Regions from separate parts of the Lysinibacillus sp. ACHW1.5 genome, predicted to be linked through region 1. Evidence: riboswitches for the same ligand, from Rfam matches in the RefSeq annotation. Region 1 holds a riboswitch; each other region holds the start of a gene.
What was found. Region 1 has a riboswitch for cobalamin ahead of L6W14_RS13580 (energy-coupling factor ABC transporter permease). Riboswitches for the same ligand answer to the same signal wherever they lie in the genome.
Positions count from the first base shown of each region.

Region 1 (5,124 bases):
TGGCTGTTTCTCTTCACCCAGGGTATATTTACGTTGGTAACCGCGGGGCGTAATCATCTTATTGTCATAGAAAAATGTTGACGAATTCCCGATAATGACAGTTGTCAGCATACCAATATCATGTTCTAGCATTTCTGCTAGTGTTGTCATGGTCACTTCTTGACGTTCTCGATAGGCACTTTTCACAAGCCCAACTGGTGTGTCTGGCGAACGATATTCTAAGAGTATTCGTTGAGCCTCGACAATTTGTCTTGTTCGACGTCCACTTTTAGGATTGTATAAAGCAATGACAAAGTCCGCCATTGCAGCTGCCTCGACACGCTTTGCAATTAAATTCCATGGTGTTAGATGGTCACTCAAACTGATTGTACAAGCATCATGCATAATAGGTGCACCAAGTATGCTAGCGCATGAATTAATCGCAGAAATCCCAGGAACAATTTCTACTTCAATTCCTGTAGCTTCTGTCCAGCCTAGCTCAATTAACACCTCATAGACTAATCCTGCCATGCCATAGACGCCTGCATCACCACTCGAAATTACTGAGACGATGCTCCCTGCTTCGGCTTGACGAACGGCTTCCTGTGCACGCGACACTTCTTCTGTCATGCCTGTACTAACAATCGATTTTGCACTTACTAAATCTTGAATCAGCTCTACATAGGTTTTATAGCCTATAATCATATCACTTTGTTGTAAAGCCTCTACTGCACGTGTCGTAATATGCTTAAAATCTCCAGGTCCAAAGCCTACTACGAAAATTTTTCCTTTTTGCGCCATGTTGTTACCCCTCTTTCACCTTTTCGATCCCTTTAATGGCAGTTGTTTGAGCAGTACGCTGTAATGTACCTTCACGAAGTGTAAAGACATGTTCGTTGTATAAGGATTCATGATGTAAATCTTGTACTAGTGTTCTAGCATGCTCTGTTGATGGCACACGATACCAGTTTCCTTGAGGATAAGCGATTACCACACAAGCATCCTTGCAGCGTCCATTACAGCGCGTTCTTGTCGTATGTATTTCCTGATCGAGTGCTTGCCGCTGTATCTCATCTCGAATGGCTAAGGTAATTTCCTCCCCATCCTTTTTCATGCAGCTACTGCCATTGCAAATAAAGAGATGTGTTTTCATCCCCTCTAAATTCCAAGTTGTCATCTTCTGTCTCCCCTCATTTGCTTTTTGGAAAAAGAAAAACCTTTACTCTATAACGAAGAGTAAAGGTTTTGTAGAAGCCAAATAAAAACGAATAGAATGAAATACAGGTACCCGCTTTCGCTTCAACTTCTCCCTCCGAAAAGTTTGCATGCACAATCAAATAAGCAGGTTTCCTGACTTAAGCTTCATTTTACTGTCGCACCTTCCCAAGTTTGCACCAGTGGCTTTGCGATTTCATCAGCTATTACAGTAGCGGGGGCTGTATTGGATTTTCACCAATTTCCCTATTATCTCGAGCTATTCGAGCACTTATTGACGTTTTATATGAAATTTTTAGTAGAATTTTAAATAGAAAACTGTCTTTATCATATCTTATTATTTTAAAATTTCAATATTTCTTTAAAAATTTATGACAAATTTATCAATTTTGAATGGAACTAGGTATGAAATTTATACAATCATATAATTTGCACACAAAATTTTATCAGAATATTCACCGTTGACCTTTAATTTAAAAAATTTCATAAAAGGTATAGCATATTTATGGAAATTCATGTTACACTTTGTCGTGAAATCTCACAATTTGAATGTTTTTCGGTGCAAAGTGCTTGTCATTTTGCTTAAAAGGGAAGCCGGTTTGAGTCCGGCGCGGTCCCGCCACTGTAATAGGGAGCTTTATAGAATATGTCACTGTCCAACGGATGGGAAGACCTATAAAGCATTGAACTAGAGCCAGGAGACCTGCCGAAAAATAAGTGATCGTTTCAACCTACGAGGATAGGTGTGCGGCTTAGCAGATGAGACTGTTATTTGCTTTTTTAGCTATGCACTTTTCCACCTAAGGAGAAGTGCTTTTTTTAATTACGCACGCAATATTCTAAAAATCTATTAATTAGTTAGGAGGAAAGCTTTTTGACATTATCATGGTGGAAACTTAGTTATTTTTTACTGGCCTTTTTAATCGTGCCAAAACGTGCCTTTGCCATGCATATCATGGAAGGTTTTTTACCAATCGAATGGGCTATTTTTTGGTGGGTGATCTCTATCCCATTTATCATTCTAGGATTGCGTTCTATTCGAAAAACCATTGATGAAAATCCTGAAACAAAAATGCTTTTGGGGCTTTCAGGAGCCTTTGCCTTTGTGCTATCCGCCCTAAAAATCCCTTCAGTTACAGGTAGTTGCTCTCACCCAACTGGTGTAGGACTTGGGACAGTACTTTTTGGCCCTCTAGCAATGAGTGTAATTGGAACAATCGTTTTATTATTTCAATCTTTATTATTAGCTCATGGAGGAATTACAACTTTAGGGGCTAATGCCTTTTCTATGGCTATTGTTGGTCCTTTTATTGCTTACTTTGTCTTTAAAGGGGCTCAAAAAGTAGGGTTGTCATTTTCACTAGCCATATTCTTTGCAGCTATGCTTGGTGATTTAGGTACATACATTGTGACTTCTGTACAACTAGCACTAGCCTTTCCTTCAGAGGTTGGAGGCTTTATGGCATCCTTTACAAAGTTTGCAGGTATTTTTGCCTTAACGCAAATTCCTTTAGCAGTGAGTGAAGGAATTTTAACGGTCATTGTGATGAATTTCTTGAAAAAATACAATGTTAGCGAATTAAAAACGTTACGTGTTTTCTCAACAAAGGAGGCACATTAACAAATGAAAAAAAATTTATTGTTATTAGCAATTGTTGTGTTGTTAGCCATCATTCCCTTATTCATACAAAAAGGTGCTGAATTTGGTGGTGCTGATGGAGAAGCAGAAGCAGCTATCGGTGAAATCAATGCGGAATATGAACCATGGTTTGAAAGTCTATGGGAGCCACCAAGTGGTGAAATCGAAAGCTTATTATTCGTGCTACAGGCAGCTATAGGAGCTGGCTTTATTGGCTACTTCATCGGCTATATGCGTGGCAAACACAAAGAAGGTTAACCATTATGTTACTCATTGATAAGTATGCCTATCTGAATAAGCTAGCGTCCGTTCATCCGCTAGAAAAAATGATATTTTCACTTGGACTACTTCTCATAACGCTCATCATGAGAGATGAACGACTTTCACTCATTACATTTTTAGTAATGAGTGCTTTTATCATTTTAGGTGCAAAAATTCCGCTTGCATACTACGGCAAATTATTATTGCTACCTAGCTTTTTCTTATTAACAAGTCTCGTATCTATTTTACTTTCCTTTACATCATCAACGAATACACTCCCTGCCCATATTTGGTCGTTTACATTTAGGAATTGGACTGTCTTTATTGGGAATGCAAGTGTGTTAGCAGCGCAACAGCTGTTCTTTATTGTCCTTGGCAGCATTAGTTGTTTATACTTTTTAATTCTAACCACTTCCGTACAAGGAATATGTTATGTGCTACGACAATGGCGACTCCCCTCTTTATTAGTGGAGCTCGTCGAACTAACCTATCGTTTTATTTTTATGTTTTTAGAAAGCATGCAAAATATACATCTCGCCCAGCAAGCACGTCTCGGCTATCATTCACCGATGCAATGGCTACGCTCTGTCTCCATGCTTATTGTGGCATTATTTGTGGAAATGTTTCAGCGTAGCCGGGAGCTCAACAACGCCATACAATCACGTGGAGGCGAGGCCGTCTACTGGCAAGAGATGGGCTCTTATAGCAAGAAAAATTGGCTAGGCATGGCAGCTATTTTACTAGTCCTCATCGTATATGGAGGGTATTTTACATGACAGCATTTTATTTTGAACTCAACCAATTATCTTATGCCTATGCGGATGGTACGAAGGCGTTGTCAGATATTACATTAGACATTCCAAAAGGTAAAAAAATCGCCATACTCGGGCATAATGGCGCAGGAAAATCGACTTTATTTCAGCATCTTAACGGTATTTTAAAACCTACAGCTGGGACGATTATATTCGAAGGCAACGGTCTGGAATATAGTCGAAAAGCTTTAAAGGCCCTACGCCAAAAAGTCGGCATTGTTTTTCAGAATGCAGATCATCAGCTTTTTTCAGGGACCGTCAAGCAAGATATAGCATTTGGCCCATTGAATCTCGGCTGGTCTACTGAAAAAACGGAAGAAAAAATAGCATGGGCCGTTGCGCAAACCGAAGTGGAAGATTTGCTTGATAAACCCATTCATTTTTTAAGCGTAGGTCAGAAAAAACGTGTAGCAATGGCAGGTGTTTTAGCGATGGAGCCCTCTGTCCTTTTGTTAGATGAACCAACAGCAGGTCTTGATAATTATTATGCTACACAAGTATTACAATACTTAGCCAAATTAGATGATGGTGAGAGAACCATTTTACTAGCAACCCATGACATACCTCTCGCCTATGAATGGGCAGATCTAATCATTGTTATGGAGGCTGGAAAAATTATTTATAACGGTGATCCAATCACCTTGTTTTATGAAGACGAATTGTTACATCGCGCGCATCTTGAACGTCCATGGATTTTTGAAATGGTCATAGCTTTGCAAAAAAAGAAGCTATTGCAGGAAAATATCAACATCCCTCGTTCCAAGCAGGAGCTACAACAATTAATAGAAATGATCTAAAGCTTTTAACAATGCTAGGTTTTTTCGTTAAACCTACCAAAAATTAAAATAGCAAAGAAAAATTTTCCTACATTACGAAACTTTTCTAATCTTTGTCCGTATTAATATAGTCGAGATTTAATTTATAACACCAAGGAGAGATAACAATTGAAAAGTTGGTATAAAAAATCAGTCGCTGTTGTAGCATCTGCTGCACTCATGGTTCCTACTGCTTCTGCCTTTGCTGAGGCACCTCAGCATAAAGCGAAAAACATGCTGGCAAACAGTGCGAAACAAACAGAGAAGAATGAAGAAAAATGGATGAGTAAGGATACAATTGTTATCAAGCATTCAGGTCTTGATAAAAACGTACATAAAAAAATTGGCTCCAAGGTCATCCGCTCCATTCCTTCATTAGGGTATGATGTTGTACAACTAAATA
Region 1 is NZ_CP091777.1:2,713,163-2,718,286, forward strand. Features, by position in the region: gene cobJ (precorrin-3B C(17)-methyltransferase) at 1-780, opposite strand, end outside; gene L6W14_RS13575 ((2Fe-2S) ferredoxin domain-containing protein) at 785-1,156, opposite strand; cobalamin riboswitch at 1,302-1,484, opposite strand; cobalamin riboswitch at 1,735-1,920, shown strand; gene L6W14_RS13580 (energy-coupling factor ABC transporter permease) at 2,069-2,815, shown strand; gene L6W14_RS13585 (energy-coupling factor ABC transporter substrate-binding protein) at 2,819-3,091, shown strand; gene cbiQ (cobalt ECF transporter T component CbiQ) at 3,097-3,870, shown strand; gene L6W14_RS13595 (energy-coupling factor ABC transporter ATP-binding protein) at 3,867-4,703, shown strand; gene L6W14_RS13600 (S8 family serine peptidase) at 4,851-5,124, shown strand, end outside.

Region 2 (5,124 bases), 640 kb from region 1:
GCGAAAATTTCTCCTGCCTCTACCTGTTGAACGGTCTCAAAGCGACTGCCGTTATAAAGGCGAATTTCGGTCACTTTTTCTGTTACTTCGTCAAATGAAAATTCATCTCGTACATGCAACGAGCCCTTGGTTGCCTTCATAAAGGTTAAACGCTGGTGACCATCATGACGAATCTTAAAAACCTCGCCCTCAAATGGGGCATCCTTGTCAAAATGGGAAGCCGTTAACAGCGGGAGCTGGTCAAGAAATTCCTGAATGCCCTCATCCTTTAAGGCCGAGCCAGCAAAGCAAGGGAAGGCACCTTCATTTTTAATCATTTCCTTTAATTGAGCAAGACACTGTTCATGCTCCAATGACTCATATAGAAAGGCATCAAGCAATTTTTCGTCGCGCTCCGCCAGCCATTCCATAATATTATTTGATACATAGTCTGCTCGCAGTGGCTCATCGATGAACAAAACATGCTGAGAGCAATCTTTGCGAAGCTGGCTGATGACGGCCTCCATATTGGCACCCTCACGATCCATTTTGTTGATAAAGAAGAAGGTAGGGACATGGTATTGACGTAAAAGTTGCCACACTGTTTCTGTATGGCCCTGTATCCCTTCGACAGCGCTAATGATAATAATGGCATAATCCATCACACGAATGGCACGCTCCATCTCAGGGGAGAAATCGACATGCCCTGGCGTATCAATCAATGTGTATGTATCATCGCCAATATTCATGCGCCCTTGCTCGGCAAATATCGTAATGCCCCGTCTGCGCTCTAGCTCATGATGATCAAGAAAGGTATCCTGATGATCAACACGCCCCCGTGCTTGAATACTATTTGTATGAAAAAGCACTTGCTCAGAGAAGGTCGTTTTTCCTGCATCCACGTGCGCAAGTACACCGATCGTTTTGTACATAAGAAATCCTCGTTTCTATAGAATGCTATCTTTTTATTGTAACAGAATACTAGCTTCTATATTTCTTGTAAAATAGTTCGTCTTTATGTCGAAATAGTGCTAATATAATGATGATTATACTTTTAGTGTCATACTACTGATTGCGCGATAAATTTTCTTCTGCTAGTCTATCAATAGTATTGACCATTATAGAACGTATTGGTGCAAATGGCATTTGTCATTTGCTTAAAAGGGAAATCGGTGCAATTCCGATGCTGTCCCGCAACTGTAAATGGGGAGTCTATACAGCATGCCACTGTAGTGAAACTATGGGAAGGCGTATAGATGATGAACCTAAGCCAGGATACCTGCCAGTATGTATTTTTTGACTAAGAACCACGAGGATGGGGATAGTGATGAAGGTAATGATACCGTTATTTCACTATGCTACTCTCTTGGCGACAAGAGGGTTTTTTTATGCCCTTCCAACTACCTTAGTAGTAAAGAAGTCTCTGATTTCTTTCTATATTTTAACAGCAAAGGAGAAAAGGACATGAAGAAATGGAAAAGTATATGGCTGATGATGATCATTGCCTTGGTCGCTGTTTTAGGGGCTTGTAACGCAAAGGACAAAACGGAATCAGCTGCACAAGGTGAAAAGGTTGAGCCATCTGAGGCGGCAGCAGAAGTAACCATTGAAAATAATGACACAACTCAAACATATACGGAAGCACCAACAAAAGCGATTAGCTTAAATCAACATGTGACAGAAATCATGCTTGCACTTGGTTTAGAGGATTCTATGGTAGGGACAGCTTACTTAGATGATAAAATCTATGAACCACTGCAAGAGGCATACGATAAGGTCCCTGTTCTTTCCGATCAATACCCAACGAAGGAGCAAGTCATCGATGCCGAGGCAGATTTCCTATATGCTGGCTGGAAAAGTGGCTTTGGCGAAAAGGGTGTAGGCACACCAGAAGAGCTTGAAGAATTAGGCATCCATACGTATTTACATACGGCTTCCAACATGACAAAGCCAACAATAGAAGATATTTTCACTGATATTCGCAATATCGCGAAGATTTTCCGTATTGAGGATCGTGGCGAAGCTTTAATTGAGCAAATGACGAAAGATGTAGAGGCAGTACAAGCTAAATTACCAAAAGATAGCGAAAAATTACGTGTTCTTGTGTTTGATAGCGGTGAAAAGGATGTATTTACAGCTGGTCAAAACTTTATGAATGAGCTTGTGACAATCGCGGGTGGACAAAATATCTTTGGTGATGTGGAATCTGGCTGGACAACTGTGTCGAAGGAAGATGCAGTAGACCGCAACCCAGAGGTAGTTGTCGTGATTGATTACGGTGAAACAACGGCAGACCAAAAGATCCAATTCTTAAAAAATGATCCAGCCTTAAAGGAGATGGAAGCGGTCAAAAATGAGCGCTTTGTCATCCTGCCACTTTCAGCAGCGTCTGAAGGGGTTCGTGCGGCAGAGGCCATTGAAATTTTAGCAAAGGGCTTCTATCCTGAAAACTTTTAATCCATTCGAGCTAGCGTTTTGCTAGCTCCTTTTTTATAAGGAGCGATAAAAATGAACGCATTTCAAAAAAATGTACCAGATCAAACATTTGAAACACTGAACGGTCATGGTGAGTTTACCCGTCTAGCCGTTAGCCCTGGCATTATTAATAAGCATTATACTCCTGCACAATTCCAAAAAATAGCCGAAATTGCTGGCGAAAAGGGGGCGATAAAATATTCTGCTTCCTATAGTATACTCGTATCCATACCAACGTGCGATGCCACGGAAGCGGTGCAAGCCTTACAGGAAGCAGGTCTTTATGTTGCTCCCTCTGGTTCAATCATAGCCATGAAGGCCTGCGATTTTTGTGATGGGGAGAAAATGGAGGCTGCTCCGATAACCGAACAGCTCTATAATGCCATAGAGGGGATGAAGGTACCTGCAAGAGTGCGTGTCAATATTAATGGCTGTGCATCAGCTTGCTACAATGCAGTCTATGATGATATTGGACTCGTTTACCAACAAGAAAGCTTTGATGTCTATTTAGGGGCAGTACCAATGGGAGCAAAGGCACAGGCTGGCACGTTATTCGCTAAGAGGGTAGACGTCACACAAATTGAAGATTTTTTACTGCACCTGATAAACCTTTATAAGGAGCATGCTCGCCCAAATGAGCCCTTTTATAAATTTTATCGCAGAACAAAGTCAGCAGAATATTGGGAACTAGTGAAAAATTCAATTCAATAGAGGAATATTACTTAGGGTGTCGAAGTATTGTAGTAAGGCACAGAAAATTACAATACAAAGGAGCAAGAACATGACATCGAAACAAGGGATTCAACCAGAAGATCTTTATCACTTAAAATCAGTAGCAGATCCACAGCTTTCACCAGATGGGACAGAGGTAGTTTATGTAGAGACTCGTATGGACGAGAAGAAAAACGACTATATATCGAATTTGTTTTACATAAACTTGAAGGACAAAACACCACAGCAATGGACATTTGGTGAAGATAGAACGAGTTCCCCTGTTTGGTCACCAGATGGCAGTCAAATTGCATTTTTGTCAACGAGAACAGGTAAGTCACAAATTTATGTTCTTTCGAAAGCAGGTGGAGAGGCAAAACAGGTGACACATTGTAAAAATGGAGCGACCTCCCCTGTCTGGTCACCATGTGGCAAGAAAATTGCTTTTTCAGTCGTGCTAGGGAAAGATGAAACCATCCTAGATAAAGCGGAGGATGAAAAGAAAAAGGATAAAGAACTAAAGCCACTAGAAATCGAGAAAATGAAACACAAATCGGATGCTGGTGGATTTATGGATATGGAGCAGTTTACCCATATTGCCATTGTCAATGTGGCATCAGGAGAGCTAGAACAAGTGACAGAAGGCAAAGAGTACTGCCATCTGGGTACTTGGTCGCCAGATGGCAAATACCTTACGTACTTAGCAGATAAAGCGGAGGATTTAGATTTCTCATTTAATGTGGATATCTATTTATTGGAGTTAGAAACGAAGCAGAGTCACAAGCTAACAGAAGGTTCGGGTGCATATTACCAAACAGCTTGGTCTCCGAATAGTCGCTATCTTTCTTTTGTAGGTGGAGAACGTGAATTTGAAAATGCCACACAAGCAAAGCTTTGGATGTATGACATGGAGCAAAAACTACTAAACTGTGTAACAAGTGAATTTGATGCGCCTGTTGGTGATTATGTCATCGGTGATTTCCTGCAAGGTGTAGCGTCACCACGAGTGCAATGGATGAATGATAATCATAGCTTCTACTTCCAAGTCACAGATCACGGCAATGCGGCGATTTATTACGGAAATGTAGATGGCGAAATTTACCCAGCTATCCATGATGATCAATATGTCTATGGCTTCTCACTTGATGCGCAAAATGATCAGGCTATTGCGGCTATTAGCACAACGACCAATCCAGGCGATCTGTTTTATGTGAACCTAAAAACAGGTGACAAAGAACAGTTGACGTCCATTAATGAAGATTTTTTAAAAACCAAAACATTAGCTGTTCCAGAGAGTATCGAATTTGAAGGTGCTGAAGGCTGGAAGGTCAACGGCTGGATTATGAAGCCAGTTGGCTATGAAGCAGGGAAGAAGTATCCTCTCATTCTTGAAATCCATGGTGGTCCGCATGCAATGTATGGCAATACCTACTTTAATGAATTCCAAATCCTTGCTGCACAAGGCTTTGCAGTGCTTTATACGAATCCGCGTGGTAGTCATGGCTATGGCCAAAAATTTGTTGATGCAGTACGTGGCGATTATGGTGGTAATGATTATGCGGACTTAATGGCAGCGGTAGACTACGCTCTGGAGCACTATGATTTTATTGATCAAGATCGTCTAGGTGTAACTGGTGGAAGCTACGGTGGTTTTATGACCAACTGGATTGTTGGCCATACAAATCGCTTTAAAGCAGCTGTGACGCAGCGCTCCATTTCGAACTGGATTAGCTTTGCTGGTGTCAGTGATATCGGCTATTATTTTACAGACTGGCAAATTCAAGCAGGACTCGATGATATAGAGAAGCTATGGCATCATTCGCCACTGAAGTATGTAGACAAAGTGGAGACACCATTATTGATTTTACATGGTGAAAAAGACTATCGTTGTCCAATTGAGCAGGCAGAGCAATTGTTTATCGCCTTAAAATATCGTAAAAAACAAACAAAATTCGTGCG
Region 2 is NZ_CP091777.1:2,078,019-2,083,142, forward strand. Features, by position in the region: gene L6W14_RS10220 (elongation factor G) at 1-911, opposite strand, end outside; cobalamin riboswitch at 1,094-1,281, shown strand; gene L6W14_RS10225 (ABC transporter substrate-binding protein) at 1,444-2,436, shown strand; gene L6W14_RS10230 (precorrin-3B methylase) at 2,488-3,165, shown strand; gene L6W14_RS10235 (S9 family peptidase) at 3,236-5,124, shown strand, end outside.
Region 2: it holds a riboswitch for cobalamin, as region 1 does, so the genes downstream of both, L6W14_RS10225 (ABC transporter substrate-binding protein) here and L6W14_RS13580 (energy-coupling factor ABC transporter permease) in region 1, are expected to answer to the same signal.

Region 3 (5,124 bases), 640 kb from region 1:
TGCCATTCTAGGCATGCTTCCAGCGCAAGCAACAGTTGAAGGCTCAATCTTTTTTAATGGAAGAAATATAGTGGAATTAGCAAAACAGGATCAAGCTGTACTACGCCAAAGGCACTTCTTTACGATTTTTCAGGATGCTGCTAATAGCTTTTCGCCAACGCAAAAAATGAAACAGCAATTGTATGGATTAACTGCCTTACGGATGGGGCAGACAAAGGCAGTATTTCTAGCTGAAATGAAGCATATTGTACAGGATTTACATTTACCAGCAGATGTGTTGGAGCGCTATCCCTTCGAGCTTTCTGGAGGAATGCTACAACGCTGTATGCTTGCCTGTGCTCTTTATCTGGCGCCAGCTGTTTTATTAGCGGATGAACCAACCTCTTCCTTAGATATGCTGCATCAACAGGAATTTATTCAACAATTGAAAAGGCTTCATACACAGCTAGAAACAACCGTACTCTTAATTACCCATGATTTAGATGTAGCTGCTTCCATCGCGGATTTTATCCTCGTCATGAAAAATGGAGAAATTGTGGAGCGAGGGCGAGTAACAGAAATCTTTGAGCAGCCTAAGCATCCATACACTAGTCAGCTAGTTGCGCATCATTTTTAGGAGGAGGTGTGGGCTTTGATACTTCAGGTTCACAATATTTGTAAAAGCTATCGAAAGGGACGCCCAATATTAAATCATATTCATCTTACTGTAGGAAAAGGGGAAATAGTCGGCTTAGTAGGAGAAAGTGGCAGTGGCAAAAGCACATTGGCCAAAGTAATTATGCAGCTAGAAGCTCCTGAAAAAGGGGCAGTATACTTTCAACAGCAACCAATAACCAAGCATCGTCGCGCAGCTTTTTATGACAACTGCCAGATTATTTTTCAAAATGCAACAGCCTCTTTAAATCCCATGTGGACTGTAAGGGACCTATTAAGAGAGCCGCTTCAGCATAAGCAACCTATAACGGACACCTATTTACAGACCATGCTGGAGAAGGTCAAGCTACCAACAGATATCTTACATGCCTTGCCCTCTGAGCTAAGTGGCGGAGAAAAACAGCGAGTTAATTTATTACGATCCCTTTTGGTCGAGCCACAATTAATCGTATGTGATGAAATTATTTCAAGCCTAGATCGCTTGATTCAACGAGAAATCGTTGATTTATTAAAGACCTTGAATAAAGAAAGGGCAATGGCCATTCTCTTTATCTCTCATGACTTAAAGGCTGTTTCCTATTTATGCGATCGCATTTATGTGATGAAGGCTGGAACCATTGTTGATGAGAGCAACAAAGAGAATAACGGCTTTACCTTCACGGACAGCTATGCAAAAATGCTGTTTCAGGCAATGGATCATTGATTTGGCAAAACACTTCCTTTGAATGGGAAGTGTTTTTTTATGAGTGAACGAGCGCAGCTCATTTTTCAGTGAACTCCTTAGATATTGTGTAGATCGTATGCGTATCCTCGACATGCATCAAACTACTGTTTTGCCCTTTATCACCTAACCAAAGATGATAGCGATATTTGTTTCCTGCCTTGTCCACTATTTGTCCATCATATTCTGGCAAAGCCATATTGACAACACCCTCGTTTTTGACTGTTGTTGCAATGGCTTGTTGGAATAGTGTAAGTGATTCTTCATCCGTATATTCTTTAAAAAAATCAGTGTTCACCTTGTTAAATTTAGCACCAATAGAAATGCTGACCTTAGCTAATTTATCTTCTGGTTTTTCATTACATCCTAGTAAAACAACGGCTAGTAGAGACACTAAGGCAGCTATCATTATTCGCAACCACTCACCCCCTCTATAGGCTAAATAATACCACCATTTCCTGTCGTAGCTCTCACTTCTTTGTAATACATTAAATAAACGAGAGCGAAAGGGGACAGATAGTGGGCTTATTTGATGGATTGATCGGCAATGCAAGCGAGGTGAATTTAGAAAAACTACAGGAGGAGGTCCATAATTTATTAATCCCAAACGAGACAGTCAAGAACGCCTATAAAATTATTAGAGACACGTTTATTTTTACCAATAAACGATTGATCCTCATTGATAAGCAAGGAGTGACTGGCAAGAAAACAGAGTATCATTCCATTCCCTATAAAAATATCGTTCATTTTTCAGTCGAAACAGCTGGAACATTTGATTTAGATGCAGAGCTTAAAATATGGGTGTCTGGCAGTCCATTACCGATTCAAAAAAACTTCAATAAGGCGACAAATATTTATAAGGTGCAAAGCGTCTTAGCACAGTATGTTTTGGGGACGTAATGAAGGTGCTAATAGTACGTGTGCACAACCCAAAGCCCGCAGATTTGTGAGGCTTTTCTGTCGTGCCAGGAAGGGGGCGGTGTAACGGATTTTAAATCGGCTTCATGATTACGGTAAGCTCGAAAATACTGTCAAGTGTAAATAAGAGCGCCTTGCCGAGACCTTATTCAAATACAATCATTTCTCCGACTTCTTTAAACCCGAAGCGTTTATAAATATTTTTTCCATCCTCTGATGCCTGTAAGACTACGGGCTTTTGCTTATCGATTGTTTGACTGAGTAGGAATTGAAACATCTCACTGCCATAACCCTTGCCCCTATACGCATCTTTTGTCATCACATCATAAATCCCATAGCTATGTTTACTGTCGATTAATAATCCCGTAGCGATAGGTACTTCCTTTATACAACCAATAAACATGCGGGCATTTGATGCTAGTTTTTCCTGTGAGAATTGATGAAAGTAAATTTCTAATGCATCTCTTTCTGCTGTTTCTCCAAATAAACTTAGAAAAACTTCCTTATATTGTAGAAGATCTTCCTTGTTACTTACTTCTGTGATGGTAAGATAATTGGAAATTCGTGGACCTGTGTGAAGTGTATGGTCAAGCTTCATCATCATATTTCGTTCAGCTTCCTGTAAATTGCAGTCTTTTATCAGTTGTAGCCAATCATCGCTTAGATAGTTGGCATCCACCCACGTGCTGAAGGGAAGTTTATTCACAATGAAATGATTAATCCTTTGTTTAAGATGATTTTCCTTATGAATTATAGGCGATTTCGCTACTAACAAATTAAATGTATCAGTTGGAATATTTGTATTGGCTATGACAAAATGAGCTTCCTCTATAATTTGTCCAGAAACGGCTCGAGTAAATAGTTTCATTTTTTCCTCTAAATTACTCGTTACTAATTGTTGACTTGTTTTCATATTTTTCATCCTTCCACTATTAGAAGTACACTATCTTTCATTATAAAGTCAATGAAAGATAAAAAATACGCAGTTCACCTTTTTTATATCCCCCTATAACTTTATTAGTAGTTTGGAAAATATTATGATATTTGACTTTAGAAAAACACTACTTTAAAATTGATTTTAGTAATCTAATAGGAATGTGGAGTACACTCGATTCCTATGACAACTGAATAGCGTGTAGTAATAGGTGTAAATTGCGTGCAATTTGCTTAAAAGGGAAGTCGGTGTGAATCCGACACTGTCCCGCAACTGTAAATGTGAGCGACTTTTCAGCAACCACTGTCAAATGATGGGAAGGGGAAAAGTGGCGATGACCATGAGTCAGGATACCTGCCTGTTACGAGTACACACCATAAACCTACGAGGAATAGGAGGTGGCATGTTGACAAAACAGAATGCTCTGTTCGTCACAGTACGTCAAACGCCCATAGTAAATGAAAGGGTTCATAATCGAACTCGTTCACACATACTTAGGGTTTGTTTGGCATTGTGTGATGAAAGAAGATAAAATGAAGGATTTCCTCAAAAGTAGGGAGTCCTTTTTGTTTTGAAAATATGTACGCAAAGGGGATGCACGTATGACAAATATTCATGTAACGACAACGTTGGAAACGCCTTATGAAGATCTGAACATTTGTAAGCAACCACGCACAGAAGTTGCCAAGAAAGCGAAAACAAGAATGGTGGTCGAGTCTCTGATCGATCAATTATTAGCAACGAAGCTGATTCGCAATGATCGCTTCTTTGAGCAAATCTTATATAATAAAGAAATTATTTGGATACAAAATGGGGATGTGGACGGTCATCTTTTAGCGAAAGCAGCCATAGCAGATGAACTAAAAACAAAGACGAATAGTTTTATGATGTACATGCCGACCAATCCGATTGTCTATGAGGTCAAAGGAGAAGCGTATCACTTAATTACGCGCATTGATTCTACACGCGCAAAGCCCAACCTCGACCGTCTATCATTGGAGCCCAAGCCTGTTTTAAGTGCCGCTCGTGTCAATGACTTATTATGCTCGATTGTCATGCGCTTTTACGAAACATATTTATATGATTTAGCATCTCATCATGACAAACTCATTGCATTTGTGCAGCAGGAATATGCCCAATTTATTGAAGCGGTGCAAGCGTTAAATGATTATCATTTCAACTGGCATCCACGTGGCAACGGTCACGAGCTTTTACTGCAATTAATTGATCATCTACAACTATTAAAAAGTCAACCTGGTAAGGTACTCATTGATTTTACGAACAAGCATGACTATGTAATAGTTGAACCCGCATATTTGTTGGACAATCCAACAAAGAAAGCTGTCGGTGCACTATAAAAACAAGCCCTCCATTTTTTGGAGGGCTTGTAATATCTTGTTGTAGGGTAGAGATATATTGATGCCCAAGCAAGAAATACCCGCGCTAGAGCGATGGATACCCGTGGAAGCCGAGAAAATACCAGAAGCGCCCACCCTACAGGCAATGCATGGCTGCCTGTGCTTCTTGCCATGGAACCGAATATCCTTTGCCCTTAGCACAAAAGATACTAGAGGAACTATACTCAGGGTCGGCATTTTTATCATAGCCAATCTGTGCAATCACATCCTCTGTATTATGGCACACATCATAGCCATCAAATTGGAGTGTGAGTGCACCTTTCCCATTTGTATAGGCGGCAAAGGTTGTACTGTAGCTCATTAAAGTGGCAACAGGTGCACGACCTGTTAGGATAACATCCGTTTCGGATAAAATCGGGTCATCGAACGTGCCTGCTGCTTGCTGAATATCAGTCATCATACGACCGATAAAGTCGTTTGAAGCTTTCATTTTAAAGCGATAATAGGGTTCAAGTAGAACATTTTGTGCCTGCTCCAGC
Region 3 is NZ_CP091777.1:2,072,271-2,077,394, forward strand. Features, by position in the region: gene L6W14_RS10190 (ATP-binding cassette domain-containing protein) at 1-616, shown strand, start outside; gene L6W14_RS10195 (ABC transporter ATP-binding protein) at 623-1,357, shown strand; gene L6W14_RS10200 (YhfM domain-containing protein) at 1,416-1,784, opposite strand; gene L6W14_RS10205 (PH domain-containing protein) at 1,895-2,275, shown strand; gene L6W14_RS10210 (GNAT family N-acetyltransferase) at 2,439-3,206, opposite strand; cobalamin riboswitch at 3,420-3,604, shown strand; gene L6W14_RS10215 (hypothetical protein) at 3,830-4,585, shown strand; gene L6W14_RS10220 (elongation factor G) at 4,722-5,124, opposite strand, start outside.
Region 3: it holds a riboswitch for cobalamin, as region 1 does, so the genes downstream of both, L6W14_RS10215 (hypothetical protein) here and L6W14_RS13580 (energy-coupling factor ABC transporter permease) in region 1, are expected to answer to the same signal.